DNA from 4 places in the Staphylococcus piscifermentans genome. Region 3 is predicted to be linked to each of the others. Evidence: riboswitches for the same ligand, from Rfam matches in the RefSeq annotation. Region 3 holds a riboswitch; each other region holds the start of a gene.
What was found. A riboswitch is a leader RNA that binds a small molecule or an ion and turns the genes downstream of it on or off. The one in region 3 is predicted to bind S-adenosylmethionine.
Positions count from the first base shown of each region.

Region 1: another riboswitch for S-adenosylmethionine. It lies ahead of metK (methionine adenosyltransferase); the one in region 3 lies ahead of CKV71_RS03390 (Na+/H+ antiporter NhaC family protein).
Region 2: another riboswitch for S-adenosylmethionine. It lies ahead of CKV71_RS12250 (aminotransferase class I/II-fold pyridoxal phosphate-dependent enzyme); the one in region 3 lies ahead of CKV71_RS03390 (Na+/H+ antiporter NhaC family protein).
Region 4: another riboswitch for S-adenosylmethionine. It lies ahead of CKV71_RS07620 (O-acetylhomoserine aminocarboxypropyltransferase/cysteine synthase family protein); the one in region 3 lies ahead of CKV71_RS03390 (Na+/H+ antiporter NhaC family protein).

Region 1 is NZ_LT906447.1:1,222,066-1,230,347, forward strand. Features, by position in the region: gene menC (o-succinylbenzoate synthase) at 1-195, shown strand, start outside; gene yidD (membrane protein insertion efficiency factor YidD) at 186-434, opposite strand; gene ytkD (RNA deprotection pyrophosphohydrolase) at 524-997, shown strand; gene CKV71_RS05685 (alpha/beta hydrolase family protein) at 981-1,751, shown strand; gene pckA (phosphoenolpyruvate carboxykinase (ATP)) at 2,161-3,753, opposite strand; SAM riboswitch class I at 3,916-4,031, shown strand; gene metK (methionine adenosyltransferase) at 4,141-5,337, shown strand; gene CKV71_RS05700 (nuclease-related domain-containing protein) at 5,434-6,333, shown strand; gene CKV71_RS05705 (aldo/keto reductase) at 6,468-7,310, shown strand; gene CKV71_RS05710 (ADP-ribosylglycohydrolase family protein) at 7,320-8,243, shown strand.
Region 2 is NZ_LT906447.1:2,599,869-2,608,150, forward strand. Features, by position in the region: gene metE (5-methyltetrahydropteroyltriglutamate--homocysteine S-methyltransferase) at 1-1,567, shown strand, start outside; gene CKV71_RS12245 (cyclase family protein) at 1,690-2,442, shown strand; gene CKV71_RS12250 (aminotransferase class I/II-fold pyridoxal phosphate-dependent enzyme) at 3,604-4,764, opposite strand; SAM riboswitch class I at 4,862-4,973, opposite strand; gene CKV71_RS12595 (hypothetical protein) at 5,086-6,033, opposite strand; gene CKV71_RS12260 (hypothetical protein) at 6,048-6,983, opposite strand; gene noc (nucleoid occlusion protein) at 7,119-7,961, opposite strand; gene rsmG (16S rRNA (guanine(527)-N(7))-methyltransferase RsmG) at 8,008-8,282, opposite strand, start outside.
Region 3 is NZ_LT906447.1:806,753-815,034, forward strand. Features, by position in the region: gene hutI (imidazolonepropionase) at 1-1,083, shown strand, start outside; gene CKV71_RS03370 (SulP family inorganic anion transporter) at 1,228-2,421, shown strand; gene CKV71_RS03375 (amidohydrolase) at 2,399-3,514, shown strand; gene CKV71_RS03380 (SDR family oxidoreductase) at 3,584-4,465, shown strand; gene CKV71_RS03385 (flavin reductase family protein) at 4,647-5,258, shown strand; SAM riboswitch class I at 5,347-5,446, shown strand; gene CKV71_RS03390 (Na+/H+ antiporter NhaC family protein) at 5,522-6,835, shown strand; gene CKV71_RS03395 (SRPBCC family protein) at 6,993-7,514, shown strand; gene glpT (glycerol-3-phosphate transporter) at 7,579-8,282, opposite strand, start outside.
Region 4 is NZ_LT906447.1:1,615,614-1,623,895, reverse strand. Features, by position in the region: gene CKV71_RS07630 (AI-2E family transporter) at 4-1,230, shown strand; gene mprF (bifunctional lysylphosphatidylglycerol flippase/synthetase MprF) at 1,406-3,931, shown strand; SAM riboswitch class I at 4,106-4,203, shown strand; gene CKV71_RS07620 (O-acetylhomoserine aminocarboxypropyltransferase/cysteine synthase family protein) at 4,264-5,544, shown strand; gene CKV71_RS07615 (homoserine O-acetyltransferase/O-succinyltransferase family protein) at 5,546-6,439, shown strand; gene msrA (peptide-methionine (S)-S-oxide reductase MsrA) at 6,486-7,010, opposite strand; gene CKV71_RS07605 (LCP family protein) at 7,153-8,172, shown strand; gene CKV71_RS07600 (2-hydroxymuconate tautomerase) at 8,229-8,282, opposite strand, start outside.

The DNA of each region.
Region 1 (8,282 bases), 420 kb from region 3:
GGAATGTACGAATATGGGCTAAGCCGATATTTTACAGCTTATTTAAGTCGATTAGGCGATTATCCTGGTGATATCACACCATATGGTTATTATTTTTCAGAAGAATTTACAGCAGAAAATGGCATATTAAAAGAGGGGCGCATTGAATTTATGCCCCCTAAAATAGATAAAAATAAATTAACACCTTATGAATGATGATGTTCGCAATGTTCATGGTTATGTTTCAACGGTACTGGATCGAAGCCACCTTTATGAAAAGGGTGACACTTAGAGATACGTTTGATTCCTAACCAGGAACCTTTTAGCGCACCGTGAACTTCAATGGCTTCTTTTGTATAATTAGAACAAGTAGGATAGAAGCGACAAGTTGGGGGTGTAAGTGGCGAAATAAAATGTTGATACACCCAAATAATGCCTAGAAAGAGTTTTTTCAAAATAATCCCTCCAACTCTTAGAAATAAATGTAAATCCAACTCATAACGATTTATATTTTAGCATATTATTCAAAGGAGTGTGGTAGAACGTGATTACTCATGACCAATTTAATAATCAAATAGAGATGCATTACAAGAATTCCACAGATACCGCAAATGGCGAACACGTTCTGGTAATTCCTTTTTATCAAGATGAATTTGTACTGACTCGACACAAGAAGCGTGGCATAGAGTTTCCTGGAGGGAAAATAGAAGCGGGAGAAACGAGCGAAGCTGCAGCAGAGCGTGAACTATTTGAAGAGACTGGCGCTATTATTCAACAGATGCAATATATTGCTCAATATACAGTGTATTATCCTAATAGAGAACGCTGGTTTACAAAAGATGTATTTGCCGCAAAAGTAAAAAGTATACAACTCAAAGAGAACTATTTAGAAACCGCTGGACCTGTAATATGTAGAAACTTAAACGATATTGCAGCTGAGGATAAAAGTTTCTTACTGACTGATGAAGTAATATTAAAATGTGCAGAAAGAGTGAGTGCGCTTGGACTTTATCAATAGAAAACGTATGCCGATTGATTTGGCTTCGCATATTGGAGAAGAAGTAACTTATGAGGTCGATCATCTCAAAGTAAAAGGTTTAATGTTGAGCCCTAAAGAAAAAGTGCAACGTATCGTTATTTATTTGCGCGGCGGTAAAGGGAAAGTCGGACGCGTTCGTACTGGACGTCTGTTACAATTTTCAGATCCTCATACGTTAGTATTCGGACCTTACTATAGAGGAAATAATGGCAGCGAAGGCCGCGATGAATTCTCAGGAAATGATTTGCATGATGTCACTCAAGCTATGGATATATTGAAATATCTCTACCCAGAGGCTTATGTCCATCTCGTCGGTTTCTCTAGAGGTGGCTTACAAGGCTTGCTTACATTTCAATATTTGCCAGCTGACAGCTATATCATTTGGGGCGGCGTCTCTGATTTACACTTAATGTATGAAGAACGCGTAGACTTACGCGGAATGTTACGCAGAATGGTAGGGCATCCTAAGAAGAATTTAGATGCATATGAAAAAAGAGAGGCCTTACAATATATTGACGAAAATAGTCCTCCAATCTTAATCATACATGGAGGTAAAGATAAACAAGTAGGTATCCATCAAGGTTATTATTTAGCGGAATATTTAGAACGCATCGGCCATCGCTATGAAACCTTTTATCAAATGCAAGAAGGGCATGTTCCAAGACCAGAAGCGTTGAAAGAAGTTTTAGAAGTTATTCATAAGTGGATGGATTGTATTGAAAATAATAAGTAGGTTAATTGGGCTGGGGCATATAATGTCCTAGCTTCTACTTTTGTTTAGGGAGATTTTAAAAGGAAGGCGGGGGTAATCTGTATAGGCAGGCGAGTCGAGCCTTAACACTTTGGGCGTAATCTGTATAGGCAGGCGAGTCGAGCCTCGACAGTTTGGGCGTAATCTGTATAGGCGGGCGAGTCGAGCTTTAACACTTTGGTCGTAATCTGTAGAGGCGGACAAGTTGAGCCTCGACACTTTGGACCTAAATTGTATAGGCGGACGAGTTGAGCCTCGACACTTTGGCCCTAAACTGTATAGGCGGACGAATCACGCTTCGACAGTTTCCCTCCAATGCACACCACAATTAATCCGTCCAACCAAAAAGCGGAGCTAAGACAAAACTGTCTTAGCTCCTTTATAACTAGTATTAAGCTTTAAAGCCGCCTTTTTCAGCGATTTCTTGACTATCCTCACCGAATTTTTTGAAGTTTTCTACGAAACGAGAAATTAAATCTTGTGCTTGTTCGCGGTAAGCATCTTGATTACTCCATGCATTAATTGGTTGTAAGATAGATTTCGGTACATCTTTAATGTCTTTAGGAACATTTAAACCGAATACTTCATCTTGTTCAAATTCAGCATTTTTCAATTCGCCTTTAATAGCTGCATCAACCATGCGACGAGTATATTTTAAGCTGATACGACGACCTACGCCGTATTTTCCGCCAGTCCAGCCTGTGTTTACTAAATATACTTCAACTTCATGTTTATCAATTAATTGTCCAAGCAATTCAGCATATTTCTTAGGGTTTAATGGCAAGAATGGTGCACCGAAGCATGTAGAGAATGATGGTACAGGCTCAGTGATACCACGTTCAGTACCTGCTAATTTAGAAGTGAAACCACTTAAGAAATGATACAATGCTTGTTCTTTTGTTAATTTAGAAATTGGAGGCAATACGCCGAATGCATCAGCTGTTAAGAATACGATTGTATTCGGATGCGCTGCTTTTGATGGTTTAGCAATATTATCGATATAGTCGATAGGATATGCTGCACGTGTGTTTTCAGTATATTTATTGTCATCGAAATCAACGTTACCATCTTCTTCGACTACAACATTTTCTAAAATTGTACCATAACGGATTGCATTATAAATTTGAGGTTCTTTTTCTTTTGAGAGATTGATAGCTTTCGCATAGCAGCCGCCTTCAATGTTGAAAATACCATTTTTATTCCAGCCGTGTTCATCATCACCGATTAATTTACGATCTGGAGCTGCTGATAAAGTTGTTTTACCTGTTCCAGATAATCCGAAGAATAATGCAACGTCGCCTTTTTCACCCACGTTAGCTGAGCAATGCATACTCATGATATCTTGTTGAGGTAATAAATAGTTCATTACTGAGAAGATACCTTTCTTCATTTCACCCGCATATTCTGTTCCGCCGATAAGGATAATACGGTGTTTGAAAGAAATGATAACGAAAGTTTCAGAAGCTGTGCCATCTACTTCAGGGTTTGCTTTGAAGTGAGGCGCAGAAACAATTGTAAAGTTCGCTTTAATTTTTTCTGCTTCATCTTTAGAAGAAGGGCGGATAAACATGTTATGTGCGAATAAATTGTGCCAAGCCATTTCGTTAACTACAGTTAAACGTAATTGAGTATCTTGGTCACTTCCTGCGTAACCGTTGAAGACGTAGAGTTCATCTTTTTGGTCTAAGTAATCTAGAACTTTATCATACAATCTAAGGAATTTTTCTTCTTCGATAGGTTGGTTTACTGAGCCCCAGTCAATTGCATCTCTGTAAGAAGGTTCGTTTACAATAAATTTATCTTTAGGAGAACGACCTGTGTATTGGCCAGTCAATTGATTGATTGCTCCTAGTTCTGTGAGTTCGCCTTCATTATTGTCTAAAATCTTGTTGTAAAGTTGCGTTTTTGTAAGTTGAAATAATGATGATGGTTTTTCAATCAAATGATTCAACTTTTTTAAATTTGTTTGTGCATCTACTGCCATTTTTAAAAACCCCTCCAGCGCGTAAGTATTAATGTAATTGTAAGCCTTTACATTTTTATAGTATAACATACTATATCCATTATTCCACATCGGATTTATGAAAAAACAATTCGTGTAATTGACAATTTTATTTTGTTTGGGTAGTATTATTTGTAACGGATTCTCTTATCCTGAGTGGCGGAGGGACATGGACCCAACGAAGCCCAGCAACCTCTCCTTATTGGAGAAAGGTGCCAAACCGTTTGCAAATGTCATATAAGACGTTTGAACGATAAGAGCGAAAGGACGTCAAAGGGCTTTCTCTCTATGTATATATAGTGGAAAGCCCTTTTTAATTTGAGCTCATAGATAGAGAATTTTCGTAATTAAAATCAAAAGGAGTCAGTTATGTCGAATAATAGAAGATTATTTACGTCAGAATCTGTTACAGAAGGACATCCTGATAAAATAGCAGACCAAATTTCAGATGCTATTTTGGATGAATTATTAAAGAAAGATCCAGATGCAAGGGTGGCATGTGAGACAGTAGTCACTACGGGAATGGCTATGATTGTCGGGGAAATTTCTACTTCCACTTATGTGGATTTTCCAAAAGTAGTACGAGATACAGTTGAAGAAATCGGTTATACAAGAGCGAAATACGGCTATGACAACCAAACAATGGCAGTGATGTCAGCGATTGATGAACAATCTCCTGATATTGCGCAAGCAGTGGACCGCGCTTTAGAATATAGAAATGAAATCAGCGAAGAAGAAATTGAAGCTACAGGTGCAGGGGACCAAGGTTTAATGTTCGGATACGCTACCAACGAGACTGATACGTATATGCCGACACCGATTTTCTTCTCGCATCAACTTGCGAAACGTTTATCAGATGTACGTAAAGATGGTACTTTAAAATACTTGCGTCCTGACGGAAAAGTGCAAGTTACAGTAGAATATGATGAAAATGATAAACCAGTTCGTATTGATACAATTGTAATTTCAACACAACATGCTGAAGAAATAACATTAGATCAAATTCAAGAGGATATCCGTAAACATGTTATCGACCCAATTGTACCTTCATCATTATTAGATGATGAAACTAAGTTCTTCATCAATCCGACAGGCCGTTTTGTAATCGGCGGGCCACAAGGTGATGCAGGCTTGACTGGTCGTAAAATTATCGTTGATACTTATGGCGGCTTTGCGCGTCATGGCGGCGGATGCTTCAGCGGTAAAGATCCAACAAAAGTAGACCGTTCAGCAGCTTATGCAGCACGCTATGTAGCTAAAAATATTGTAGCGGCAGGATTAGCTGATAAATGTGAAGTCCAACTTGCTTATGCTATCGGTGTAGCAGAACCTGTTTCAATTTCCATCGATACATTTGGAACTGGAAAAGTTTCTGAAGGCAAATTAGTAGAAGCGGTACGTGATAATTTCGATTTACGTCCAGCAGGTATTATTAAAATGTTGGATTTAAAACGCCCGATATACAAACAAACTGCAGCTTATGGTCATTTCGGCCGTACAGACATTGCATTGCCTTGGGAACGTGTAGATAAAGTGGATGTATTGAAAGAAGCGGTCCAAGCATAATTCTGCGATTTTTGCATGAAATTCAGGATTATTATCGATAGAATCGAAACTTTCCTTTATAATGAAACGTAAGACAAGTAAAGGAGCGGAATATGTATGGGACCATTGGAAATTGGTTTAGTAGCAGCGATAGTCATAGCTGTTATATTCTTAATATTATTCTTAACTGCATTAAACAGTAAAAAGAAAGCACAACAGCAAGCAGAAGAACAATATGAAGCAAAAGAAAAAAGCTTGAAAGATAATTACGAAGATGAGCTTGAAAAAGAACGTGTAGAACATAAGAAAACAGTAACAAAACAACGTGCTGATTTTGATGCCACAGTCGATTCGAAAGATCGTGAAATTGATGCATTGAAGCTGTTTTCAAAAAACCATAGCGAATACATCACTGATATGCGTCTTATCGGTATAAGAGAACGCTTAGTGAAAGAAAAACGTATTCGCCCTGAAGATATGCATATTATGGCAAACATCTTCTTGCCGAAAAATGATATGAATGATATCGAACGTATCAGCCATTTAGTGTTAACACGTACAGGTTTATACATTATAGACTCGCAACTTTTAAAAGGGCACGTTTATAATGGTATCAGCGGCAAACAGTTTGCTGAATTACCTACCATTGAACAAGTTTTCAATGTCTTGAATTTAGATCAGCGTACACCGCAAACTTTAGTATTAGATGAAAATGACGATCAACAATCTGCAACGTTTGTGAATTACTCGAAACAACTGCATTATGTTGAACAATTAGCGGATGCGTTGCAACGTCAGTTGAATTTGAAATATACGCCAATGGCACTACTTTATTTCAATCCTAAAAATGAAGGTGCTGTGACAATTTCGAATTATGCACAAAATACCAATACTAAAGTACTTGTTGGTGCTGAACAATTGGATGAATACTTTAATAAATTTGTTTTCCATGGCCGTATTCAATATAATGTTGAAGATTTGGCGCGTATTATGGAAGAAATTGAATCTTTTAATTAAGGTTTGAGGCACTGTTTGAGTTGTTACAGCTCTCACAGTGCTTTTCTTTTTCCTGAAAAGGAAGTTTGAGTGAATGCATGGCCGGTAAAGTTTAAGGTATAGTAGAGATATCAATGACAAGGAGAGAGATAAGAATGGAATATGTGGAATTTTATAATGGTAACCGTATGCCGATTGTCGGTTTAGGTACTTTTCGTGTGGAAAATGATGAGCAGGCTAAGGAAGCGGTTCAAGTTGCGATTGAAAATGGTTACAGAAGTATTGATACCGCTATGATTTATGGCAATGAAGAAAAGGTCGGTGAAGGGATTAAGGCTGGATTAGAATCTACTGGCTTAAAACGTTCGGACTTATTTATTACGTCGAAATTATGGTTGGAAGATTATGGCAGAGAAAATGTGGCTGAAGCTTATCAAACTTCTCTTAACAAATTAGATCTTGATTATTTAGATTTATATTTAATGCACTGGCCGGGCATGGATGAAGATGTGATGATTGAAACTTGGAAAGGAATGGAAGATTTACTGAAAGATAATAAGGTGAAAAATATTGGGGTCAGCAACTTTAAATCACATCACTTTGAAGCTTTATTATCTCATGCATCAATTAAACCAGTGATTGATCAAGTGGAATTCCATCCGTATTTAATTCAAGAAGATTTGCGTACATATCTAAATGCACAGCGTATTCAAATGGAATCCTGGTCTCCATTGATGAATGCGCAAATCTTAGATGACGAAGTTGTTAAATCAATAGCCGAAGAGGTAGGCAAGTCGCCGGCTCAAGTCATTATTCGTTGGAATATTCAACATGATGTCGTTGTAATTCCGAAGTCAGTGACACCTTCACGTATTAAAGAGAATTTAGAAGTGTTTGATTTCGAACTGTCCGATTCACAAATGACGCAATTAGATAATTTAAACGAAGATAAACGTGTAGGTCCTGATCCTGATAATTATTCTGGACATCATAAATAGGTGATTTGAATGGCTGATTATAAAGGAATGTTATATGGAGCGATGGTAGGAGATGCTTTAGGAGTGCCTGTCGAATTTGAAAATAGAGGCAGTTTTAATGTTGAGAGCATGATTGGTTATGGTACATGTAACCAACCACCTGGAACATGGTCGGATGACAGTTCTCTCACCTTGTGTTTGGCAGAAAATATTAACGCGCATGGCAATCTAGACAGTTTAATGCAAAAATTTGTGCGTTATTTGAATGATGGCTATTTGACGCCATTCGGTGCTGCATTTGGTGTGGGTAATTCTACAACGCAGTCAATTAGAAGATACGAAGAGGGGACGCCAGCTGAACAATGCGGAGGCACATCAGAATATAATAATGGGAATGGTGCTTTGATGAGAATTGCTCCGTTAATCAAATGTTTACCTGAAGAGATGGCGTTCAAGCAAGTCGCCGATATAGTAATTGCCTATACACGTATTACACATGGCCATCCGCGTGCCCTCGTAGCATCTATTATTTATGTAGAGATATTGCGAAACATTGCTGCAGGGCATTCCTTTAAGATGAGTGTGGAGAATACTGAAAAAGAATTAAGTATAAATTTGAAGCAGGATGCTATCCTATTTGATGAATACAAAAATTTTTTCGAGAAAATATTTCAACCAGAATTCTATCAACTTCCTCAAAGTTATATTCGATCCTCTGGATACGTAGTAGATACTTTAGAAGCTGTTTTATGGTGTATCGGCAATTCCGATAATTTCAAAGATGCTGTGCTTAAAGCAGTTAATTTAGGTGACGATACAGATACGGTAGGCTCGATAACTGGAAGCATTGCCGGTTTATTATATGGTGTTCAAGCTGTTCCGGATACATGGATTGAAAATTTAGTAAGTAAAGAGAAGTTTGAACCTATTATTTCAAAGTTTATAATAACATGAAAAAGGTGCTGGGATTCGTTCCAGCACCTTTCTTATATA
Region 2 (8,282 bases), 820 kb from region 3:
AGGTTTAAGCGATAAATTAGTCATTCAAACTTACTTCGAACATGTAGATTTAGAATTTGTGAACAGCTTACCCGTTAAAGGTTTAGGCTTAGACTTCGTACATGATCGCGGCGTTAACTTACAACAAATCAGAGACGGCAAATTATCTAAAGACAAAGCCTTGTACGCAGGTATTATTGACGGCCGTAATGTATGGGCTGCAGACATCGAAGCGAAGAAAGATTTAATCGAAGAATTACAACAATATACAGACGAGTTAGTCATCCAACCGTCTTCTTCTTTACTCCATGTTCCAGTTTCTTTAGATGACGAAGTACTAGATGAAACGATTGAAGAAGGTTTAAGCTTCGCTACTGAAAAATTAGACGAGTTAGATGCCTTAAAACGTCTTATCAATAATGGAGATACAGAAAAATACGATCAATTGAAAGCACAATACGAACGCTTCCAAAACCAAGCATTCAAAAATCTTGAATACGATTTCGACAGCGTACGTACCAACCGTGAATCAGCTTTCCCTGAACGTAAAAGAGTACAAGATGCACGCTTGAAATTACCAGAGCTGCCGACAACAACAATCGGTTCATTCCCACAAACTAAAGAAGTACGTAAGAAACGTGCAGATTGGAAAAACCACCGCATCAGCGATGAAGAATATAATCAATTCTTGCGTGATGAAATCGCACGTTGGATTCAAATCCAAGAAGATATCGGTTTAGATGTATTTGTACACGGTGAATTCGAACGTAACGACATGGTTGAATTCTTCGGTGAAAGACTGCAAGGTTTCTTAGTTACTAAATTCGGATGGGTACAATCTTACGGTTCTCGTGCCGTTAAGCCGCCAGTAATCTACGGAGACGTTAAATGGACTAAACCAATTACAGTAGAAGAAACAGCATACGCACAAAGTTTAACAGACCACCCTGTAAAAGGAATGCTGACAGGTCCAGTTACCATCTTGAACTGGTCATTCGAACGCGTAGATATTCCACGCCAAGAAGTTCAAGATCAAATCGCTTTAGCTATCAATGAAGAAGTATTAGCATTAGAAGACGCTGGCATAAAAATTATCCAAGTAGACGAACCAGCATTGCGCGAAGGCTTACCGCTTCGCAAAGAATACCATGAAGAGTACTTGAAACAAGCGTTGCGCTCATTCCGCTTAGCTACATCTTCTGTGGCGGATGCTACGCAAATCCATACGCATATGTGTTATTCTCAATTCGGCGAAATCATCCATACTATCCACGATTTAGATGCAGATGTTATCTCAATCGAAACATCTCGCAGCCATGGTGCATTAATTAAAGACTTCGAGGATATTACGTATGATTTAGGTATCGGATTAGGTGTGTATGATATTCACAGTCCACGTATCCCGACTGAAGAAGAAATTACAGTAGCTATCAATCGCGGATTACAAGAAATCGACCGTTCATTATTCTGGGTTAACCCAGACTGCGGCTTGAAAACACGTAACGAAGATCAAGTAAAAGAAGCATTATCTGTCTTAGTATCAGCAGTTAAAAAATTACGTCAAGAACAAGGTCAAGAAACAGCATAAATCAATAGATATTGAACTGGTAATACATGATTAGGCCTCTCCTTCCCCTAATCATGTTGCCAACTCAATGTAAAGTATTACTATTTTTTTAATAACAACAATGCAGTTGCAGCGAGGTGTTTATCATGAGTTATCCTTTATGGGATCAGCTGAAAACTTTGAAAGAAAATAAATGGGTCGATTTGACACATACATTTGATTCAAAGAGTCCACATTTCAGCGCTTTAGAAGAAGCATATATCGATACAATCAGTACAGTACCTGAAGATGGATTTTTCGTACAAAGATGGAGTGTTGCGACGCAATATGGCACACATATTGATGCTCCTATCCACTTTGTAGAACATAAACGCTATTTGCACGAGCTCGATTTAAAAGAATTAGTATTGCCCCTCATCGTGCTCGACTATTCTAAAGAAGTAGCCGAAAATCCTGATTTCCGTCTTACACGTGAAGATTTATTGAACTGGGAAGAGGCACATGGCCGTATCGAACCTGATTCATTCGTTGTGTTCCGCAGTGACTGGTCGAAACGTTGGCCGAACGTTGAACAATTCGAGAATAAAGATGCTGAAGGCAATCCTCACTCTCCAGGATGGGCATTAGATGCATTACAATTCTTACTTGAAGAACGTGGTGTGACATCCATAGGTCATGAGACATTTGATACTGATGCATCTGTTGATGTAGCGAAACACGGCGACTTAATCGGCGAACGGTATGTCTTAGGACAAGATACTTTCCAAATTGAACTATTAACAAACCTTGATCAACTCCCTGAAAGAGGTGCGGTAATTTATACAATCAGCCCTAAACCCGCAGATGCTCCCGGATTCCCTGTCCGAGCATTTGCGATCACTCCAGATAAGCAATAATGGACACGCGATCATCCATTATATGCAGCCATTATGAGTGAACTTAATATGTTGGCTACATGCCCTGGGTCCACAGGAATTGGGGCATGAATCGCCACTGTTCTTAAACCCGATTAAGAACATCTTTTCATTATCTGGTATGCATCTTCACCCGATAGGGATGTATACTGAAATTCATTTTATTGCCATTTCCCGATAAACGGCAATAACATAACTCCTTTTACTAATTATAAAAAGAAGACACTGGATATCAAGCAGCACCTCCCACCACCCCGTGAGTGTTGAAGCCTGATATCCAGTGTTCTATTTTTTTTGAAGATTATTTCTAAAATTTATATGTAGTAAAAAAATGAGTGATGAAACAACTTTCGTTGTCTCGCCTCTCATTTTTTTCGTTGTGCTTTTGTAACTTTCAAAGTAGTTTGCACAGTGATTTTAACAGTCGCTGCTTATTTATTGTCAAAGAAAGACATGAAAATAGCTGATTTTGCTCGCAACATAATCGACTATTTCAATAAGATAAGATGATTCCATATACTTATTAAAATATTAATATACAAATCAATCTATTATACTCATATAATACCACCCGCTTATTTTGGTTGCAAAAAATATATTTTTATATGAATCCAAAAACAAAAGAACTCTAATCTTTCGTTTTAGTTCTATCATCCATACAAATATATTTTTAATCAACAATAAAAATATAAAGTGTTACTCTGCCTTTTAAAATGTGGTATAATTTTTCCATAAAAATGTTCGTGCTTGTTGGTGCCTATGTTCTACCTCAAGGGCTTAACTAAACGCCTGTGGTAGATCTGAGGTGATCCTATGAACATAGTTGTGAATTTACAAGTAGAGTTGCTTATAACTTTCAAAGTGATTTACACAGTAACTTTAACAGTTACTGCTTATTTGTTGTTAAAAAAACACAATAAATAATAGCCGATTATGCTGAGAACATAATCGACTATTTCAATAAGCCTAAGGTAGAATATGGCTCAGACCATACGCCTAACATTTTTACACTCAGTCTTCTTTACCAGGATGCCTGAGTGTTTTTTATTACACCTATATAATAGCACCTTTTATAACTTCTTACAATTATAATATGTGGCTAAACCGCCTAAAATGTAGTTTCTGTTTGATCTTAATTTATAGTTATTTTTTATACATAGTGCTAAGTGATTTCAACCGCTTCGCCGCTTCATCTAATTGTTCATCGTCTAATGCAAGGGAGACACGTACATAATGATTGCCATTATCACCAAATGGGATACCTGGTGCAACTAATATAGACTGATCTTGTAATAGAAATTCCACAAATTGTTCTCCAGTATAACCTTCAGGTGTCTTTAACCATAAGAAAATACCGCCTGTCATAGGTTCATATGGAATAGCAACTTCATCTAAAATAGCAGTAAAGCGGTCTCGACGTTTTCTGAACACTTCGCTTTGTTGTTCTAAAAAATCATCATAATTATTTAAAGCAAAGGTAGCAGCATCTTGTAATGCACCGAACATACCTGCATGGTGATGTGTATGATACTTTTTCAATGCTTGTATAACGTCTTTATTCCCTACCGCAAATCCGACGCGATAGCCTGACATATTATAACCTTTAGACAGAGAGTAGACTTCTATAGCTACCTCTTTTCCATCTTTTGACTGCAAGATACTCGGGTTCTTATGATCAAATCCAAAGGCTGCATAAGCAAAATCATGCACGATTTTAGTTTGTGTTCCTTTGAATTTTTGAACCGCTTCATCAAACACTTCTTGGGTCACTGTGGAACCTGTCGGGTTATTCGGATAAGTTAAATAGATGAGCTTCGTTTGTTTCAAGATATCTTCAGGTACTTTATCCCAATCTGGCTGGTAATTCGGCGGATCCAACTCTAAAGCATAGGGGTGCGCATCTGCAAATAAAACACCTGCCAGATAATCTGTATATCCAGGATCAGGCAGTAGCACATAATCTTCTGGATTTACAATACAATTCGGCAAGCCTACCAGACCGTTTTTAGTACCGTATAAGATACATACTTCATCATCTTTATCTAATTCAACGCCGTATTGACGTTGATAAAAATCGACAATCGCTTGTTTGAACGTCTCTTTTCCATGAAACGCACCATATTTCTGATTTTCAGGAACACGCAAAGCATTCGCAAATTCATCGACAATTCCTTTGGGTGTTTCTCCATCTGGAATACCTACTGCCATGTTGATGAGAGGAAGCGGTCCATGTTCAATTTTTCTTCCCATTGTTTTTCCAAAATAACTATCCGGTATTTTCGCTAATCTTCTTGACATCACCATTCCTAGTCCCCCTTTTATTAATGATAGATACGTCATACTTTTTTCAAAAAAAGCTATATGTCACTGCATAAGCAACATATAGCCCACTATGTATATGCACCTATCTTTCAAGTTGTACTTGTTGGATGAAGCACAGTGAGGTCAGTCTTAATAACCTTCTGTTGCTGAAGCTTCATAGGGCCAATTCCCTCTGCTTCTCTTGATAAGTCTGATTAATATAATTAACGTTTCTTATTGTACTAAAAATTCTGACATTTATCAATTATAGGAGTAACATGTATAAAAACTCCACAGCACATTAGCTGCAGAGTCTTATAAATATTATTCAGGTTGTCCTTTAGCATCAAATTTTTCTACTGAACCGTCTGAATTAACGATATACGAACCTGCAAGATTGCCAGACTTATCAACAAATGAGAAGCCCCACTTGCCATCTTCTAATTGCTCCGGTTCTTTATACGTATAAGTGTTCGTATCTAGCTTGTGCCCTTCGTAGTCTTCCACTTTATCAATAACGTTAGCACGCGTCACTGTCCCGCTTGAACTTGTGCTTTGTTTGGTATCGCTATCCGAGTTAGCAGCTGACTTACTACTTGTCCCTACTTCAGGCGTTTCACTAACCGAAGTCATGTTTGCCACTTTTGAAAAGTTTGGATTATCCATATATTTTTCATATAAATTTTTAAGATTATAAATCGCACCGTAATCTAGTAATTGTTGATACGTATTTGTTCCTTTTTCAGGCATAATAATAATCTGCGAATCTGTCATAGCCATCATCGTAAGATAGTTGCCTTTTGATTCATATGACTCATAAACATCCATATTAGAAGGCTGTCCTGGTACTTGACCATCAAATGTTCTTTGGAATTTAATATGTTGGATTGATTTTTGCGCCTTATCAAGTCCATCCCATTTCTCATAACTATGATTTAATAGTTCTTCTGCAGAAACGGTTGTTTCTGCATACTTTGAATGTCCCACTGCAAACATTGCGAGTACAATCTTATCTTTGTTAGTGAGTTGATTAAAACTTTTGGTATTACTAGAATTATCAGATGTTTTTTCTGATTCGGAATTATCATTCCCACTATTCTTTTCTGAAAATCCTTCTTTATTGGTTTGTTTTTCAGAAGTTTTGTCATCTTTATGCTTTGTTTCTTGTTGAGTGTCTTCTTTGTTGTCTGATGATTTATTATCGCCATGTCCGCATCCTGAAAGCAAAAGTGCTAAAGTCGCAGAAGCGGCAAACAAATACTTTAATTTCATCTCTTGTTGTCCCCCTATTCAGGTTGACCTTTTGCATCAAATTTTTCTACCGATCCATCTGAATGTACTATATAAGATCCCGCAAGATCACCTGACTTATCCACAAAGGAGAAGCCCCAGCTTCCATCACTCTTTTGTTCAGGCTCTTTATACGTATAAGTACTCGTATCTAACTTGTGACCTTCGTAGTCTTCCACTTTATCGATTACATTAGCACGAGTTACTTTTTCTCCAGAATCTGATGAACTGCTTTCGTTGTCACTGCTTGAATTATCCTCTTTTGGTGCAGGTTCAGCTGATTCTCTAAAGGTAATAAGATTTGCTACTTGTTGGAAATTTCGGTCTTTATATTGATTATAAAGATCTTTCACATCATATAATCCACCTATATTTACTAGCTGTTGATACGGATTAATCCCTTGTGTGCCTGAAATCAATACTTGTGTATCACTGATACCAATAACAACAACTGAAGCCGCTTTAGAATCATTTGAATCATAAAAAGTCATATTTTGAGGTGCATTTGGAATATACCGAGGTACATCTTCAACTTTTGATAATTTTAATTGTTGAATCGTACGTTGAATATTTCCTCCATTTCCATTTTGAACATAACTATGATTCAATAACTCACTTGGAGTAACAGTAAATTCAGCTGATTTAGGTGCATATAATGCTAAAGCGACCTTTTCTTGAGGTGTAAGTTGGCTTACAGGTTTAACATTTGAGTTTGATTCTTTTTTCGATTCAGAATTATCATTAGTTTGATTTGTACCAGTTGAGCTTGATGTAGATTTTGAGTTTGATTCTTTTTTCTCAGTTTTTTGATTATCATCTTTTTTAGTCTTTTCTTCATGCTTAGTATCGTTGTCTGCTTTCTCTTGTGATCCGCATCCTGCTAATAAAATAGCGAGTGCTGCTGTAGCAGAAAATAGATGTTTGATTTTCATGATTGTTTTTCTCCCCTTTTATTATTTGTTAACATACACTTTCATTATATATAAAAGGGTGGACGTATTGTGTACCCCCGTTTAAGTTTTTTAAAATAAATATAAAAAAGTCACTCGCCTAATAGCGAATGACTTTTAACGTTTATAAACTTTAATTTTTATTTCTAAATAATCATCGTGGTCACGTTCTTTTTGTTCCACATGAATACCGCTTTGTTCTATTTTATCCAAACTATTTTGAAGTGTTTCACGTGCGTTCGTTAAATCCTTAGCGAACTGAAATGGCTGAGCTTTGACTTTCTCAGGACCAACCATTGACTTAACTCTTGCTTCTGTTTGTTTCACGTTCAAATGTTGATCCACAATTGTTTGAACCATTTCTTCTTGTTGTTCAAAAGACAAACTGAGTAATGCTCTCGCATGACGTTCAGTGATCTTACCTTCTGAAAGTTTCTGTTTCGCTTTAGGTGCAAGTTTCAACAAACGCAGCTTATTAGCAATAAAGCTTTGACTTTTACCGACACTTTGGGCTAATTCACTTTGCGTTGTATCACCAAGTTCTAATAGCTTTTGATATGCTTCAGCTTCTTCAACAGCTGATAAATTTTCACGTTGAATATTTTCAATCAGTGCCACGACAGCAGTTTCTTCATCTGTCATTTCGCGAATAATAACATCTGCATATGCCATCTGATTTGCATTTAATGCACGAAAACGTCGTTCGCCCGCAATGATTTCAAACATACCTTCTTCAATTGGTCGCACAACGATGGGTTGAAGCAGTCCATGTTCTTGAATTGATTCAGCAAGTTCATTAATTTTATTTGGATCAAAAACTTGTCTTGGCTGATAACGATTCGGTACAATGCGCTCTATTTGAATGGATTCAACGTTATTCTTACGTTCTTCTTCTGTGTAGCCTGTGAGATCTTCATCTTTATTTGTTAAACCGAATAGTTTAGAAAAAGGCTTCTTCATAGTCCATTCTCTCCCTCTAAATATACTTATATAGTAATATTTATTTTTATTTTAGTAAAGGAGATTTATTAGGTGTGCCCGCTTTACGTGGATATTTTTTGGGTGTTTTACTACGCTTTTCAATAATAATCATTTGACGTTCTCCTGCATCACCAGGTAATTCAAATGTTTCAACCGCTTCTACTCTTCCACCGAACACACCAATACCAAATCGAGCTTCCTCTAATTCTTCTTCACCTTTAGCAGATTTCATCGCGATAAAATGACCGCCTGTCTTCACTAACGGCAAGCATAGTTCGCTTAAGACTGAAAGACGCGCTA
Region 3 (8,282 bases):
ACGATTGATGCAACTGGCAAAGTTATTTCACCAGCATTGGTAGATGCACACACGCATTTAGTCTTCGGCGGTTCTAGAGAACATGAAATGGCATTAAAACGTCAAGGCGCTTCTTACTTGGAAATCTTAGAACAAGGTGGCGGTATTCTATCTACAGTGAAAGCGACACGTGAAGCAACTGAGGAAGAATTATTCAAGAAAACGGACAAAGCCTTACGTGAAATCATGTCTTATGGTGTCTTGACTGTAGAAAGTAAAAGTGGTTACGGCTTAGATAAAGAGAACGAATTGAAACAATTAAAAGTATCTCATGAACTAGAAGATAAATATGGTATTACAATGAAACACACTTTCTTAGGACCGCATGCGGTACCTGAAGAAGCGGAATCTAGTGAAGCATTCTTGCAAGAAATGATTGACTTGCTGCCTGAAATGAAACAATATGCTGACTTCGCGGATATCTTCTGTGAAACAGGTGTGTTCTCAGTAGAAGAATCTAGAAAATATATGCAAGCAGCTAAAGATGCAGGATTTGATGTGAAAATTCATGCAGATGAAATCGATCCTTTAGGCGGCTTAGGTCTAGCAATTGAAGAAAACGCGATTTCTGGCGACCACTTAGTGGCTTCTAGTGAAGAAGATAAAAAAGCGTTGCATGATAGTAATACAGTCGCTGTGTTATTACCAGGTACAACGTTCTACCTTGATAAAGAAGGTTATGCAGATGCACGTGGTATGATTGATAATAACGGTGCCATTGCAATTGCATCAGACTTCAACCCAGGTAGTAACGTGACGAACAATCTTCAATTGGTAATGACAATTGCCAGCTTGAAATTGAAATTATCTCCAAATGAAGTTTGGAATGCAGTTACAGTGAACGCTGCAAAAGCAATTGATGCAGATGCAGGTACGTTAGAAACTGGCGACGATGCAAACTTTGTTATCTGGGATGCGCCAAACTATGAATATATTCTTTATCATTATGGTATCAACCATGCTGAAAATGTTTATAAAGATGGAGAATTATTTATCGATAATACTATCAAAGTTAATACTGAATCTGAAAAAAGCAAAGCTTAATCATTAAGTAAAAATAACGAGGACTGCAGTACTTGAACTGACAAGTATTGCAGTTCTCTTTTTATTTTATAGGCACTGATGTCTAAAATATTCTGACAATTATGTTAAGATATAGGAATACAGAAAGAGAAGGAGAGAGCAGTCGTGAGAATTGAAAGTTATGCTGAAGAATGGCAAGGAAGCGTGAAAGATAATATATTTGCAGGTATCTTAATTGCCCTTTCAGCTTTGCCTGGTGCGATTGCTTACTCATTTATCGTCGGAATGAATCCTTCTATCGGATTATTAAGTATGGGAATTATGATGGTGGTTTTAAGTTTTACTGCAGGCCGTACGTTGATGATTACCGGACCTAGCAGCGGCATTGCGTTGGTGGCCGCACCTCTCGTCGCTAGTCATGGACCTATGTATTTAATTGCTGCCAGTATGGTAATGGGTGTGCTGCAAATGTTATTCGGCGTTTTTAAAGTAAGTCGATTAATCGATCGCATTCCAGTAGCGGTAGTTATTGGATTTATGAATGCACTCGCACTTCTATTAATGTCATCACAATTTCCAAGCATCTTTGGTATTTCAACTGCTACTTATATCTTTGCAGTATTATCATTTTTAATTATTTGGCTAGTACCGCGCTGGATCAGATTTATTCCCGCACCGCTGATTTCTATTGTCGTGCTGACGCTTGTAGCGCATACACTGCATCCGAACTTGAAATATGTCCATGATTTAGCTGATATCCATGTGGTCATCCCGAAAGTGCAGTGGGAAGTGCTGCCGCTCTTCACACATACTCATGCATTAGGCATTATCTTGGGCTATGGATTGACAATGGCGATAGTAGGAACACTGCAATCGCTGTTGACTGCCAAGGCTTTAGATGTATTGACGAATGTAAGAAGTAATGAGAATCAAGAATCCGCGGCTCAAGGGTTAGCGAATTTTGCTTCTGGATTGTTCGGAGGATTTGGGGGCAGTGCTTTAGTAGGTCAATCTAAATTTAATGTGAAAATCGGGGCGACCGCACGTTTTTCAACTTTAGTCACGGCTTTCTTCTTATTGCTTACCATCTATGTGCTAGGTCCAGTTATATCTTTAATTCCTATGGTCGTATTGGCCACTGTATTAGTATCTATTGCTTTCAATACATTTGACAGAAGAACTTGGATTGCGATTAAAGCAGCACCTGTACGTAATACCGCAACGATTTTAATAACTATGGTGGTCACTTTGGCCACGAATAACTTAGCGTTCGGCGTACTCTCTGGTACAGCCATCTATCTAGTGTTTTATTTTTTCGGAAAAGGAAGTGGGAAAGATGACAGACATCAATCAAGTTAAGGAATGGAGACGTGTGTTTCACCGGTACCCGGAAGTGTCGTATGCAGAGTTTGAAACAACGAAGCGTCTAAGAAAAATATTAGAGGAACATGAGATTAAAATTGTGGATTATCCTCTGCAAACGGGTCTGGTCGCAGAGGTAGGGCAAGGCGAGAAGGTTGTAGCATTGCGTACGGATATCGATGCGTTGCCGATATTAGAGCAAGTTGACAGTGAAATCCGCTCGTCTGCTGAGGGTGTGATGCATGCTTGCGGCCATGATATTCACATGGCAACTATTTTAGCGGCGACAATGGAGTTGAAAGCGCGAGAAGCGGAGTTGCCAGGACGGGTGCGGATTTTGTTCCAAGCGGCTGAAGAAGTAGGAAGCGGAGCACAGCAGATGGTGGAAGCGGGTGTACTTGACGGGGTGAAAGCAGTCACGGGCTTTCATAATGATCCGACTTTGAAAGTGGGCGAGTTTGCGATTAAGTCGGGTGCGATGACTTCAGCGGTAGACCGCTTTGCGATACATATTCAAGGCAAAGGGGGTCATGCTGCGAAACCTGAGGAAAGCAATGACCCGATGATTATCTTAGGACAATTGATGACTAGTATTCAATCGATTGTCAGTCGTAATGTCTCGGCATTTGATTCAGCGGTGGTAACGATTGGCGAAGTCTCAGCAGGTAATACGTGGAATGTGATTCCGGACCAAGCGTATATGCAGGGCACAGTGCGTACCTTTAATGCTGCAACGAGAGCAAAGGCAGAGGAACGCTTGCAAGATTTATGTGCAGGAATTGCTAAAGCGTTTGACGCGAATATTGAATTGGAATATATTCATTTGCCGAATGCTGTAATAAACGATGAAGCATTGACAGAGAAGGCGGTTGAAGCGGCTGAAGAAACGGGCTATAGTGTTCAAATCCTCGGAGAACCGAAAACAATCGGAGAAGATTTTTCAGCACTGAGCGATACTGTACCTGGAGTGTTTGCATTTATCGGTTCCGAAAGCGACTACGACCTGCATCATCCGAAGTATCAACCGGATGAACGAATTTTGGAAACAGCGCCTGATTATCTTGTTAAATTAATTCAAAAGTTATTTTAATGTAATCATGAATGGAATTTTAAAGGCAGGGTATAACAAAACTATCAAATCTTATTAGGAGTGATAGAAATGGCACTTCCAGATCCACGCAAAAAATTTACAGATAAAGATTTTCCTAAACAAGAACAACCTTGGCCAGGTCTGCAAAAAGATATGGAACCGAAACCCGATTGTGGTGAGGAGTCTTACGTTGGACATGGTCGTTTAGAAGGCTTGAAAATGTTAGTAACTGGTGGCGACTCAGCTATCGGACGCGCTGTAGCAATCGCTTATGCTAGAGAAGGTGCATCTGTTGTTATCAATTATCATCCGAAAGAAGAAGATGATGCACAAGATGTGAAACGTGTCATCGAAGATAAAGGCGGCACAGTTTTCTTACTACCGGGCGATATTACGAACGAAGATTTCAACTATGAACTCGTAGAATATGCAAATGACCGTCTAGGCGGATTAGATAATGTCACAATGGTGGCAGGCTATCAGCAATACCATGAGAAATTCGAAGACTTCAAAACAGAAGATTTCACGAATACCTTTGAAACGAACGTCTATCCCATCTTCTGGACTACGCAAAAGGCTTTAGAATACTTGAAACCAGGCGGTACAATTACAACAACAACTTCTATTCAAGGTTACGATCCGAATCCATTATTGCATGACTATGCCGCAACCAAAGCAGCGATTATTTCCTTGACTAAGAGCCTTGCGAAAGAATTAATCGAAAGAGGCATCCGTGTCAATTCAGTCGCGCCAGGTCCATTCTGGTCACCATTACAAATCTCAGGTGGACAACCGCAAGATAAAATTCCAGAATTCGGTCAACAATCCATGATGGGACGCTCAGGTCAACCTGTTGAATTAGCCAGCACCTACGTTCTTTTAGCCTCAGACGAATCCAGCTATACAACAGGACAAGTCTATGGTGTAACAGGCGGTAAACAAATTAATTAAACTGCTGCTCTGGAAAAGAAACCTTAGAAGCGCAGCCCCGTCTTAACTATTTCCCCCTCGGCAACAGAAGCCGGGGGTTTTTGAATGGGGAAGGGCGAGTCATCATGAACAAGTCATTAGCAATTAGAGCTGATTTTTCCTACTATAAAACTACCAATTATAAATAAAATGAGGTGAGCGTATGAAACAATTCGATCCAAACGAGTTAACGCAGAAAGATAATTATAAATTATTGAGCGGAAGCGTATTACCGCGTCCTATCGCTTTCGTGACTTCTCAAGATAAAGAAGGCAATCTTAATGCAGCGCCTTTCAGTTTTTTTAATGTAGTAAGCAGTGAACCGCCGATGATTATGATTTCGACGGCACGTATGAACGGCAAACGCAAAGATACATCTGTCAACATTGAGACGATGGGTGAGTTTGTGGTGCATATTTCACAACTTTCCATGATTGAAGGAATCAACCAAACAGCCGCACCTATTGCACCGACAGAAAATGAATTAAAACGGACAGACTTTAAAACAATTCCTTCCACTGTAGTCGACGTCCCTGCAATTGAAGGGGCAAGTATCCGCTTCGAATGCAAATTAGACCGTCTCATTGAATTAGGCGATGATGAAACAGGTAACGATTTAATCATCGGACGCGTGGTACAATATCATATTGACGATGCGGTTTATATGGATCCATTCAAGATTAATGTGCAAGCCTTGCAGCCTGTAGGACGTTTAGCAGGAAACGATTATGTGAAACTAGGCGAAGAATTTACGATTCAACGACCGACTGAATAAATGCTTAACAAAAGTTAACCTTCAGATAATTGACGCAAGCCGTTGAGCGTGATAAGTTTAAAAAGATTCACAATTTAAAAATAAATAGTGCTTATCAAGAGAGGTGGAGTGAAGGGCACTTTGAAGCCTCGGCAACATGGAAACGCGTGTGCCAAGTCCCGTAGCAATCGATTGCTAAGAGATAAGAATTGATATATTTATCCTTTTTTCTTAGCGCAGAAAAAAGGTTTTTTATTTATGAAATGAGAGGTGTGGAGTAGAAGATGGCTGAAGAGAAAAAGAAAGGTAATGCTTTTGCACTGATACCTTTAATTGTCTTCGTCGGTTTATTTTTAGGCGTCGGCATTATTACAGGAGACTTTACTAAAATGCCATTAAATATCGCGATTACGATTGCAGTCATTGTGGCATTGCTGATGAATCGCAAACAAAAATTTGCTGAGAAAGTAGAAGTTTTTACTAAAGGAGCAGGCCATTCCAATATTATTCTGATGGTCTTGATATTTGTACTTGCAGGGGCTTTTTCAAAAGTAACTGAAGATATGGGAGGCGTAAAATCAACTGTTAACCTTGGATTATCCTTAATCCCCGGCAACTTGCTGATTATCGGATTATTCGTCATTTGTATGTTTGTATCGATTTCGATGGGAACTTCAGTAGGGACAGTAGCCGCTATTGCACCGGTAGGATTTGGTATCAGCCAAGCAACGGACATTCCTTCCGCACTTGCCATGGCGACTGTAGTAGGCGGTGCGATGTTCGGTGACAATTTATCGATGATCTCAGACACTACCATCGCAGCGGTGCGTACGCAACATACACGCATGAGCGACAAGTTTAAAGTGAATTTCCGGATTGTGTTGCCAGGTGCGATACTTTCAATGATCATCTTGGGCATCTTAACGCATAGCGCAAGCATCAACAGCGCAAAGAATTATGACTATGACTTGATTAAAGTTATTCCTTACTTATTAGTATTAATTTTAGCTCTGATTGGCGTCAATGTAATTATTGTGTTAATTGGAGGGACTGTGCTTTCAGGAATTATCGGCTTATTAGATGGATCGTTCAATTGGATTAAATTCTTGAAAGCGGCCTCTGAAGGTATGATCGGTATGGAAGATATTGCCATTATTGCTTTGATGATCGGTGGTTTAATTGGTTTAATCCAGCACTATGGCGGTATTACTTGGCTGCTGAACTTTGTACGAAGCCGTGTGAAATCCAGACGTGGCGCCGAAATTGGGATTGCAAGTTTAGTCAGTGCCGCAGATATTTCTACAGCCAACAATACGATTTCTATTTTAATGGCCGGTCCGTTGGCTAAAAACATTGCGGATGAATATGATATCGACCCTAGAAAGTCCGCCAGTATTCTAGATATTTTCGGCAGCTGCTTCCAAGGTTTACTACCTTACAGTCCGCAAGTCATTGCTGCAGCTGGAGTAGCCGGTGTTTCACCCTTTATGCTGATGCCTTATTCCATTTATCCGGTAATGCTCGGCTTAAGTGGATTAGTGGCAATCATCTTTAACCTTCCTAGATTAAATAAAAAGAAAGCTGGGAAAGAGGCATAATTAATTTTTACTTCCACACAAGAAAAATGTTAAAGTAATCTTGTTGCAAAACTAACAAAACGGTGCATGAAGTGAAGCAGATAGAGGACGATTATTTTGTCTTATGCACTAGAAATACGTTAAAATAAGGTTAAGTGTGAAAGTAGGTGACGACAGAGTGGCAAGATATAACATAGAAAATGACGTAGTGGTCATTTCGTTGGAGCGATTAATGCGTATTAATCCTGAATTGATTTATCAAGCGTGGACAGATGCCGATATTATGAGACGTTGGTTTATGACTTCTAATCGAACTAATAAGTCCATCGACTTGATTCCTGAAGAAGGGCGACGTTACGAAATCGTTGATGAACGTAATGGCAAGATGAATAAAATTACAGGTGTCTTCCAAGAACTAGAAGCACCGAATCGTATTGTGATGACTATCGGCATGCCTGAATTAAGCGACAAAGAAGATACCATCGAAGTTGAAATCTTTGAACGTGAACCAGGTGCTGACATTACACAAATGAATTTCCGATATACTGCTGTTGTTCCGAAAGAACGACGCTGGACTACCTTAGAATATAAGCAGCAGAAAAAAGAATATCATGACTCAACAGCGCATGGCTTTGAGAACATGTTTATTAAGCTGCAAGATATTTTGACGGAAATGCAGAAAGAACAAGAAGAATTTTAAAAATTAGAAGAAAAAGAAGCGGTACGCCACTTTGTAGTGAGCATGTACCGCTTCTTTTTATCTATTAAACTGTTTCTTGACCACGTTTATTCCAAGTTAAGATAAAGCTCAACATTGCAAGTATACTGATAACAGTAAGCAGTATAAATCCAACATCCCAACCAAAATGATCAACGACAAATCCTAAGATAATATTCGCCATCACTGCACCGAACAAGTAACCGAATAATCCAGTAAGTCCGGCGGCTGTTCCGGCAGCTTTTTTCGGAACATAATCAAGTGCTTGCAACCCAATCAACATCACAGGACCATAGATTAAGAAACCGATTGCCACTAAGGAAAGATTATCAATCCAAGGATGGCCGGCAGGGTTCAACCAATAGATAAGCACGAAAATCGTTACACCTAACATAAAGAAGAATCCAGCAGGTCCACGACGTCCTTTAAATAATTTATCTGATAGCCAACCGCACAACAATGTACCAGGTATTCCAGCCCATTCATATAAGAAGTAAGCCCAACCAGATGCTTTCATATCAAAATGTTTTTCTTCACTAAGATACACTGGCGCCCAATCCAGTACTCCATAACGTACGAAATAGACAAAGATGTTGGCAAAGGCAATAGCCCATACCCACTTATTGTTCAATACATATTTGAAGAGAATCTCTTTCGTAGTCAATTCAGTCTCCATAGTTTCTTTTGAAGCATTAGGATAATCATCGCGGTAGACCTCAATAGGTGGAAGTCCTTGAGATTGCGGTGTAT
Region 4 (8,282 bases), 810 kb from region 3:
AATATGGCAAATAACGATAAGCCACAGCGTTTCTCACTGAGCGAAACGCGCTTTATGAAATTTATCGGGGGCAAGAATTTGTTATTTGGCTTAGTCATGTTGATACTTATCGGTATCGCTATTTTTATTTTTGATAAAGTCTCTTACATATTCCAGCCTTTTGTAATTATTTTTAATACGATAGCCGCACCGGTTATTTTAGGATTAATTCTCTTTTATCTCTTTAATCCTATCATTAACATTATGGAACGTTATCGTATCCCAAGATTATGGGGAATTATCATCTTATATTGTGTCGCTGTAGCAGTCATTGCATTGATTGTTAACTTATTAATCCCGGTTATTGGAGGTCAAATCAAAACATTCAGTCATCACGTACCGCGCTATGTTGATAAATTTAATGACATTGTTGATCGAGTGACGAGCATGTCGAGAGGCACAGGGTTCTCAAGCTTTTATGGTCAGATTCAAGACCAATTAGATAAATTTGCGAAAAAAGTGCCTGGTATGGTTTCGGATTATTTTGATGGCTTCGGAACAAAAGTGATGTCGTTTGCGGAAGCGGTTGTTAATGTCGGAGTAGTTTTAGTTACGACACCCTTTGTACTCTTCTTCTTCTTGAAAGACGGTCATCACTTTAAAGAAATGGCAATTAGAATTGTACCGCCGAAATTCCGTCAAGACTTTCATGAAATAATTGAAAGTATGAGCTTACAGGTTGGTTCTTACATTCAAGGTCAAATGTTTGTATCATTATGTATCGGTATTCTGCTATTTATCGGATATTCGATTATCGGATTAGATTACAGTTTAGTGCTTGCATGTATCGCAGCAGTAACAAGTGTAGTTCCTTATTTAGGGCCTACCATTGCGATTTCACCCGCGATTGTCATGGCATTGATTACTTCACCGATTATGTTATTGAAACTCGTAATTGTGTGGACTTTGGTACAATTCTTTGAAGGACACTTTATTTCACCAAATGTCATGGGCAAAACATTAAAAGTACATCCGTTAACGATTATTTTCGTACTTTTATGTGCTGGAAATTTATTAGGTATTGTCGGTGTTATCTTAGCAATACCAGGATATGCTGTCTTAAAAGTACTAGTGATGCACCTCTTTGATATCTTCAAACGTCGCTATAACCGCTATTACGGACAAGATTCAGAGCCTTATGAAGTTGAGAATGAAGAATGGAAAGATAATCCTAACAACGAAGTACGTTAATACAAGCAATCAAACAGGCATGACACTATTGTTAGGTGGTTATGTCTGTTTTTACGTTTTGAATCGCTTACGGTTGTGGTATATTTTTACTAAGTAAGTCGATATTATTTGCTGGTTAATGAGTTAAATAATTAAAGAATAACTAAAAAATATCAATTAAGAATTGAGTGAAAAAATGTCAAAAGAATTAAAAGGTCGCTTGTTCACCATAGCGAAAATCGTTTTTGCTACAGTTTTATTTATCGTTGTAGCTACTATTTTGTATAGAGAAATTGCGCACATGGATTTTAAAAAGGCTTTTATTCTCTTTGAAAAATTGAATAGGGTACAGTTGACAGGTGTGTTTGCCATCGGTGCCGCATCTATTTTACTGCTCAGCTTTTATGACTTTATAATGGTTCGCACACTGAAGTTGACGATACCATTAGGGAAGATCTTCAGAATTAGTTATATTATAAATGCCTTGAATTCTATTATTGGATTTGGTGGATTTATCGGCGCAGGTATGCGTTTGGCAGTTTATAGAAATTATACTAAAGATACAAAGACATTGATGCATTACATTTCGTTAGTCTTGCTATCAATGTTGACAGGATTGAGTTTCCTATCGATTTTGGTAGTCACACATATCTTCAATGCATCTCATTTGTTATATCGCTATCCTGCTGTACATATTATGATGTATGTCGTGGCACTATTCTTACCGGCATTTATCATTTTTACCATCAAGAAGCCGGTTCAACAGAATCATCGGTTAACAGGTGTTTATCTTACGATGGTTTCAGCGGTTGAATGGATTGCTGCTAGTACAGTATTGTACTTTTCATTGCGTGTCGTCCATTTAGATGTGCCGTATACTTCAGTGATTGGTATCTTTATTATTGCTGCCATAGCAGGCTTGATCAGTTTCATCCCTGGCGGATTCGGGGCCTTTGATGTCGTGATTTTAGTAGGCTTGAAACATCTAGGCTTACCAGAAGAAAAGATATTGCTAGGTCTCTTAATGTATCGTTTTGCTTATTACTTTATACCGTTGCTTATTTCAATGATATTATCTATCTTTGAATTTGGTACTTCTGCCAGACGCTACATTGAACAATCCAGATATTATACACCGGCAAAAGAAGTCACTAGTTTCTTATTTTCTTATCAAAAGGCTGTCGTTTCTAAGATTCCCTCGTTATCTTTAGGAATTTTAGTCGCTTTTACCAGCTTGATGTTCTTATTAAATAATGTATCGATTATTTATGATGGATTATATGATCCTAATCACATGTTTTACTATATTATTGTGACGATTCATACGAGTGCTTGTTTAATTTTAATGTTAAATGTACGAGGGATTTTTAAACAAAGCAGACGTGCCATTTTATTTGCGTTATTCGCGATTATTATCATTTTTGCAATTACCTTGTATATGAATACATCGGTATTGCTGATGTTTTGGCTTGTAGTTCTTTTCGCATTGTTGGTTTATTCATTCAATAAAACACCGATTTTGAAACGCCCGCTTCGACTGCGTCATATTGTCGCTATGTTTTTTGTCAGTGCAGGTATGCTGATTTTAAATCATTATATTATTAAATTAGTGTTGAATGCGTTAGATGCATACAAGATGGAATTAGATAATTCTCTCTTACGTTATTATTTATGGTTGACAGCACTCGTCATTTTTATCCTTGTGGCATTTATTGTCTGGTTATTTGAACAAGCGTATTCTAAAGAACGTCCGCAACCAGATTTCGAACGTTGTACAGAGATTATCCAGCAATACGGCGGCAACTATTTAAGCCACCTTATCTATAGTGGGGATAAAGAAGTATTTATGGATGAATCTGAAGAAGCATTTGTGATGTACCGCTACAAATCCAATGCTTTAGTTGTACTTGGAGACCCTATCGGTAATCCGGAACGTTTCCACCATTTATTAGAGACGATTTATGATTATGCAGTGAAGATGGGCTATGAAGTGATTTTCTATCAAGCGAGCGATCGTTATATGCCGTTGTATCATGATTTCGGTAATCAGTTCTTTAAATTAGGGGAAGAAGCGGTAATTGATTTAACGACCTTTACGACTTCAGGTAAGAAACGCAGAGGCTTTAGAGCGACTTTGAATAAAATTGCTGATCAAGAGATTCAATTTGAAATTATAGAACCGCCATTTTCACCGGAATTGATGAAACAACTGAAACATGTCAGTGATGCATGGCTGGATGGAAAAAATGAAATGCATTTTTCAGTCGGCCAGTTTACAGACAGTTATATCTCTAAAGCACCGGTCGGTATCTTAAAAGAAAAAGACGGCAGAATTATTGCCTTCAGCAGTTTAATGCCGACGCATTATAATGATTCATTCTCTGTAGACCTTATCCGTTGGCTCCCTGACGTTGATTTACCATTGATGGATGGTTTATACCTCCATCTGCTGTTATGGGGCCAAGAACACGATTATAAGGCATTCAACATGGGAATGGCGACCTTATCTAATGTTGGACAAACAGAGTTCTCTTATTTGAATGAACGTATCGCAGGTCGCATATTCGAAAACTTCAACAATTTATATCGCTTCCGCGGATTAAGACAATACAAAGAAAAGTTCAAACCTCATTGGGAACCGAGATACTTAGTGTATTCTAGACATAGTTCACTATGGCAGAATATGTTGAAAGTACTGCGTGTCATTCGTTCTAAACAATAGAATACGAAAAAAGGAAACCTGATTGTCTGAAAGCTCGGCAATCGGGTTTTTATTTTTAAGAGCGCGCTAAGTCAGTGTATTTCAACAAGCGAATTCTAAATTAATTTCTGAAAAATGAGAATAGTCTGTTGACAAGAGGAAAGATTAGTTTTATACTCTGATTAAATTATATAAAACTTATCCAGAATGGTGGAGGGACTGGCCCGACGATACCAGGCAACCTATTTAAGTTAGGTGCTAATTCCAGCAGGTGAAGACCTGAAAGATAAGAGATTTAAAGTCTATCTTTTCAGGTAGGCTTATTTTTTATGTTAATAAGGGGGAAATAGAACATGACAAACGATTTTAAATTTGAAACATTGCAATTACACGCAGGACAGGTGGTAGATCCTACTTCGCATTCGAGAGCAGTTCCGATTTATCAAACGACATCTTTTACATTCGATGATACGCAACATGCGGCAGATTTATTTGGTTTAAATGCATTAGGTAATATTTATTCTCGTTTAACGAATCCAACTGTGGCAGTCTTTGAAACACGTGTTGCGGAATTAGAAGGCGGCGTTGCAGGGGTAGCAGTAGGTTCTGGTATGGCGGCTATTACGTATGCTGTGCAAACAGTGGCTGAAGCAGGAGATTACATTGTAGCAAGTTCTACTTTATATGGCGGTACATATACTTTATTCAGTCATACTTTGCCTAAGTACGGTATTGATGTTTCTATTGTGGACAGCAAAAACTTTGATGAAGTTAAAAACGCCATTAAAGATAATACTAAAGCTATTTATATTGAAACAATCGGTAATCCTGAAGGTAATGTAGAAGATGTAGAGAAATTAGCAGAAATTGCGCATGAAGCGGGAATCCCATTAATCGTGGATAATACTTTTGCTTCTCCATATTTATTCAGACCTTTAGAACATGGTGCGAATATCGTAGTACATTCAGCTACTAAATTTATTGGCGGACATGGGACATCTATGGGAGGCGTCGTAGTAGATGGCGGCAACTTCGATTGGAAACAAAATGACAAGTTCCCTGGTTTGACTGAACCTGATGCATCTTATCATGATTTAGTATTTGCGGATGCCTTTGGTGAAGCTGCTTTAGCATTCAAAATCAGAACGACGTTGTTACGTGACACAGGCGCTTGTCTGTCTCCTTTAAATGCTTTCTTACTCCTCCAAGGATTAGAGACGTTATCTTTAAGAATGGAACGTCATGTTGAAAATGCTGAAAAGGTTGCTAAGTTCTTAGATAATCACGACAAGGTAGAATGGGTGAAATACGCAGGACTTCCTTCTAGTGAGTACTATGACTTAAAAGAAAAATATCTTCCTAAAGGTGCATGTTCTATTTTCACTTTCGGTGTTAAAGGCGGTTATGAGGCAGGCATTAAATTTATCGAGTCGTTAGAATTATTCTCATTGCTTGCGAATGTAGGCGATGCGAAATCATTAGTGATTCATCCAGCTTCTACGACACATGCTCAATTAACTCCAGAGGAACAACTGACTGCAGGCATTACTCCTGAAACTATTCGTATTTCTGTAGGTCTTGAACATATTGATGATATCATTAATGACTTGGAAAAAGGATTAGAAGCGATTTAACATGTTATTTACGAATAAAATTCCTATACTGCCTATATTACAAGAGGAGCACATCGATTTTGCAAATCACAGAATCAACGATGGTTTAAATCTCTTGATTGTTAATTTAATGCCGGTAAAAGAAGATGCAGAAAGACAACTGCTGCGATTGCTTGGACAAACGGATCATCCGATTAATATTGATTTTATCTATCCAGTGACTCATCAAAGCCGAACTTCTTCAAATGTGCATGCGGAGCAGTATTATCAGGAATTTGATGATATCAAGGATCATTATTATGATGGTTTAATTATGACAGGAGCACCTGTTGAACATCTTGATTTTTCTGAAGTAGATTATATCGAGGAATTAAAGTCTATCTATGAGTGGTCAGAAACTCATGTGAAACAACGTCTATTTATTTGCTGGGGTGCACAATTTGCTTTGAATTATCGTTACGGTATTCACAAAAGAATGTTTCCTGAAAAATTAACGGGAATTTACCGTTATCATATTATGCAAGCCCATCCAGTATTGTGCGAGATTCCTGAATATATTATTCCGCAATCTCGCGGTTCCTTCATGGATCCTTATGAGGTGATGGAGGAAGCGGATTTAGATGTGGTTACCTATAGTCCTTATACCGGAGTGGATTTCATTTCTAATAAAGGTCAGACTGATTTATATATCGGTGGCCACTTTGAATATGAGCCAGAGACGTTGTTGAATGAGTATCAGAGGGATAGTGAGAAGAATGGGGAAGCGGCTGCTAAACCTAAGAATTATTTCCGAGGAGAAACGCTCACACCACTTCCTGCTTATTGGATTCCTTATGCTCAGCAACTCTTCCAAAATTGGGCCGATATGATGGAAAAAAATAGATGGAATCATGATGAAATTAATATTTCAGGATGATAATAGAATGTTTATAAATATAAAAATGGTAAGCGGAACTAATTGTTTAGTCCTGCTTACCATTTTTTTGCTGTTTGATTGCTTCGCGTTGTGCTTCTTCTTCAGCAAAACGTTCCGGATTCTTTTTGTAAAAATCTTGGTGATAGTCTTCTGCTTTGTAGAATTCAGATACTGGCAATACTTGTGTTGCAATCGCCTTATGATGATTAATAGTAGATTTTAATTCCTCGATATACTGTTCTGCTGTTTCTTTTTGATCTTCGTTAGTATAGAAGATAGCAGTACGGTATTGATTACCGCGATCTTGATATTGGCCCTCTGAATCAGTAGGGTCGATGACAGAAAAGAAAATTTCTAATAATTTATGATAAGAAAATAGCGCAACGTCATATTCTACTTTCACCGTTTCTAAATGTCCTGTATTTCCTTTTTTAACTTCTTCATAAGTCGGATTTTCTACTGTGCCACCCATATAACCTGACGTTACTTTTTCAATACCATCATACGAATCAAAAGGCTTGGTCATACACCAGAAACATCCGCCTGCAAAGTATGCAGTGTTGATATTCATGCTATCTACCCTTTCTTTGTCTGAGACCTTAGTACTATTTGTTCATAAAATACTTGATTTTTAAAAGGAAATTATATAACTTTAGTATGTATTAATTATATTACATAGACTGTCAATTTTGAAGATATAAGGTTGGGAAAAAATGACTGAAGAAGATAATAATAAAGAAAATTATAAACGAAGCAGTGGTAGTCCGCCTCCTCCACGTAAGAAAAGAATGAAGAAAAAAATACGTAAACTGCCATTCATTCTGCTGGGTCTGTTGATTATCTTGATCGTATTTATTGTGTATGCTGTGTCTGGTTATAAAAGCGGTATCGATTATGCGAAAAAGCATAATTCAAATATGAAAGTTCAAAAGTTTAATGGTCCCGTTAAAAATGACGGGAAAATTTCTATCTTACTATTAGGCGCTGATAAATCTGATGGTGGTAAATCTCGTACAGATTCTATTATGGTCGCTCAATATGATTATATTCATAAGAAAATGAAAATTGTTTCGGTCATGCGTGATACGTATGCTAAGATTCCAGGATACAGAAATTATAAAATTAATGCAGCTTATTCACTAGGCGGCCCTGAATTATTACGGAAAGCTTTAGTAGAAAACTATGGTATTAACCCAGAGTATTATGCGGTTGTCGACTTCAAAGGTTTCGAAAAAATGATTGATGAGTTAGCGCCGGATGGTGTACCGATAGATGTTGAGAAGGATATGTCTGAGCTCATTGGCGTTTCATTGAAAAAAGGGCATCATAATTTAAATGGTAAAGAATTGCTGGGCTACGCTCGTTTCCGTCATGACGCAGAAGGTGACTTTGGGCGTGTGCGCAGACAACAGCAAGTGATTCAAGCACTTAAACAAGAAATGACCAAACCTGGTGCGGTATTCAAATTGCCGAAAGTAGCAGGTATATTAAGAGGTTATTTAAATACTAATATTCCAGATTCTGCCTTGATTCAAACGGGTGTCAATTTCGGTATCAGAGGAGATAAAGACGTTAAAACATTAACTGTACCGATGAAAGGGACTTACCAAGATATTCAAACAGCGGAAAGCGGCAGTGCTTTAGAAGTAGATAAGCCGAAAAATAAAAAAGCCATTCAGGAATTCTTAAAAGATAATTCTGATTCTAAAAAAGAGGATACGAAAAAGAAATAGTCAAAAAGTAAGCCCGGAAAATTGTTTCTGATTTTCCGGGCTTACTTTTATTTTGATTACTGATCTGATTTTCTGACGCCGCCGACACCATAATGTGTAGGTTTCATTTC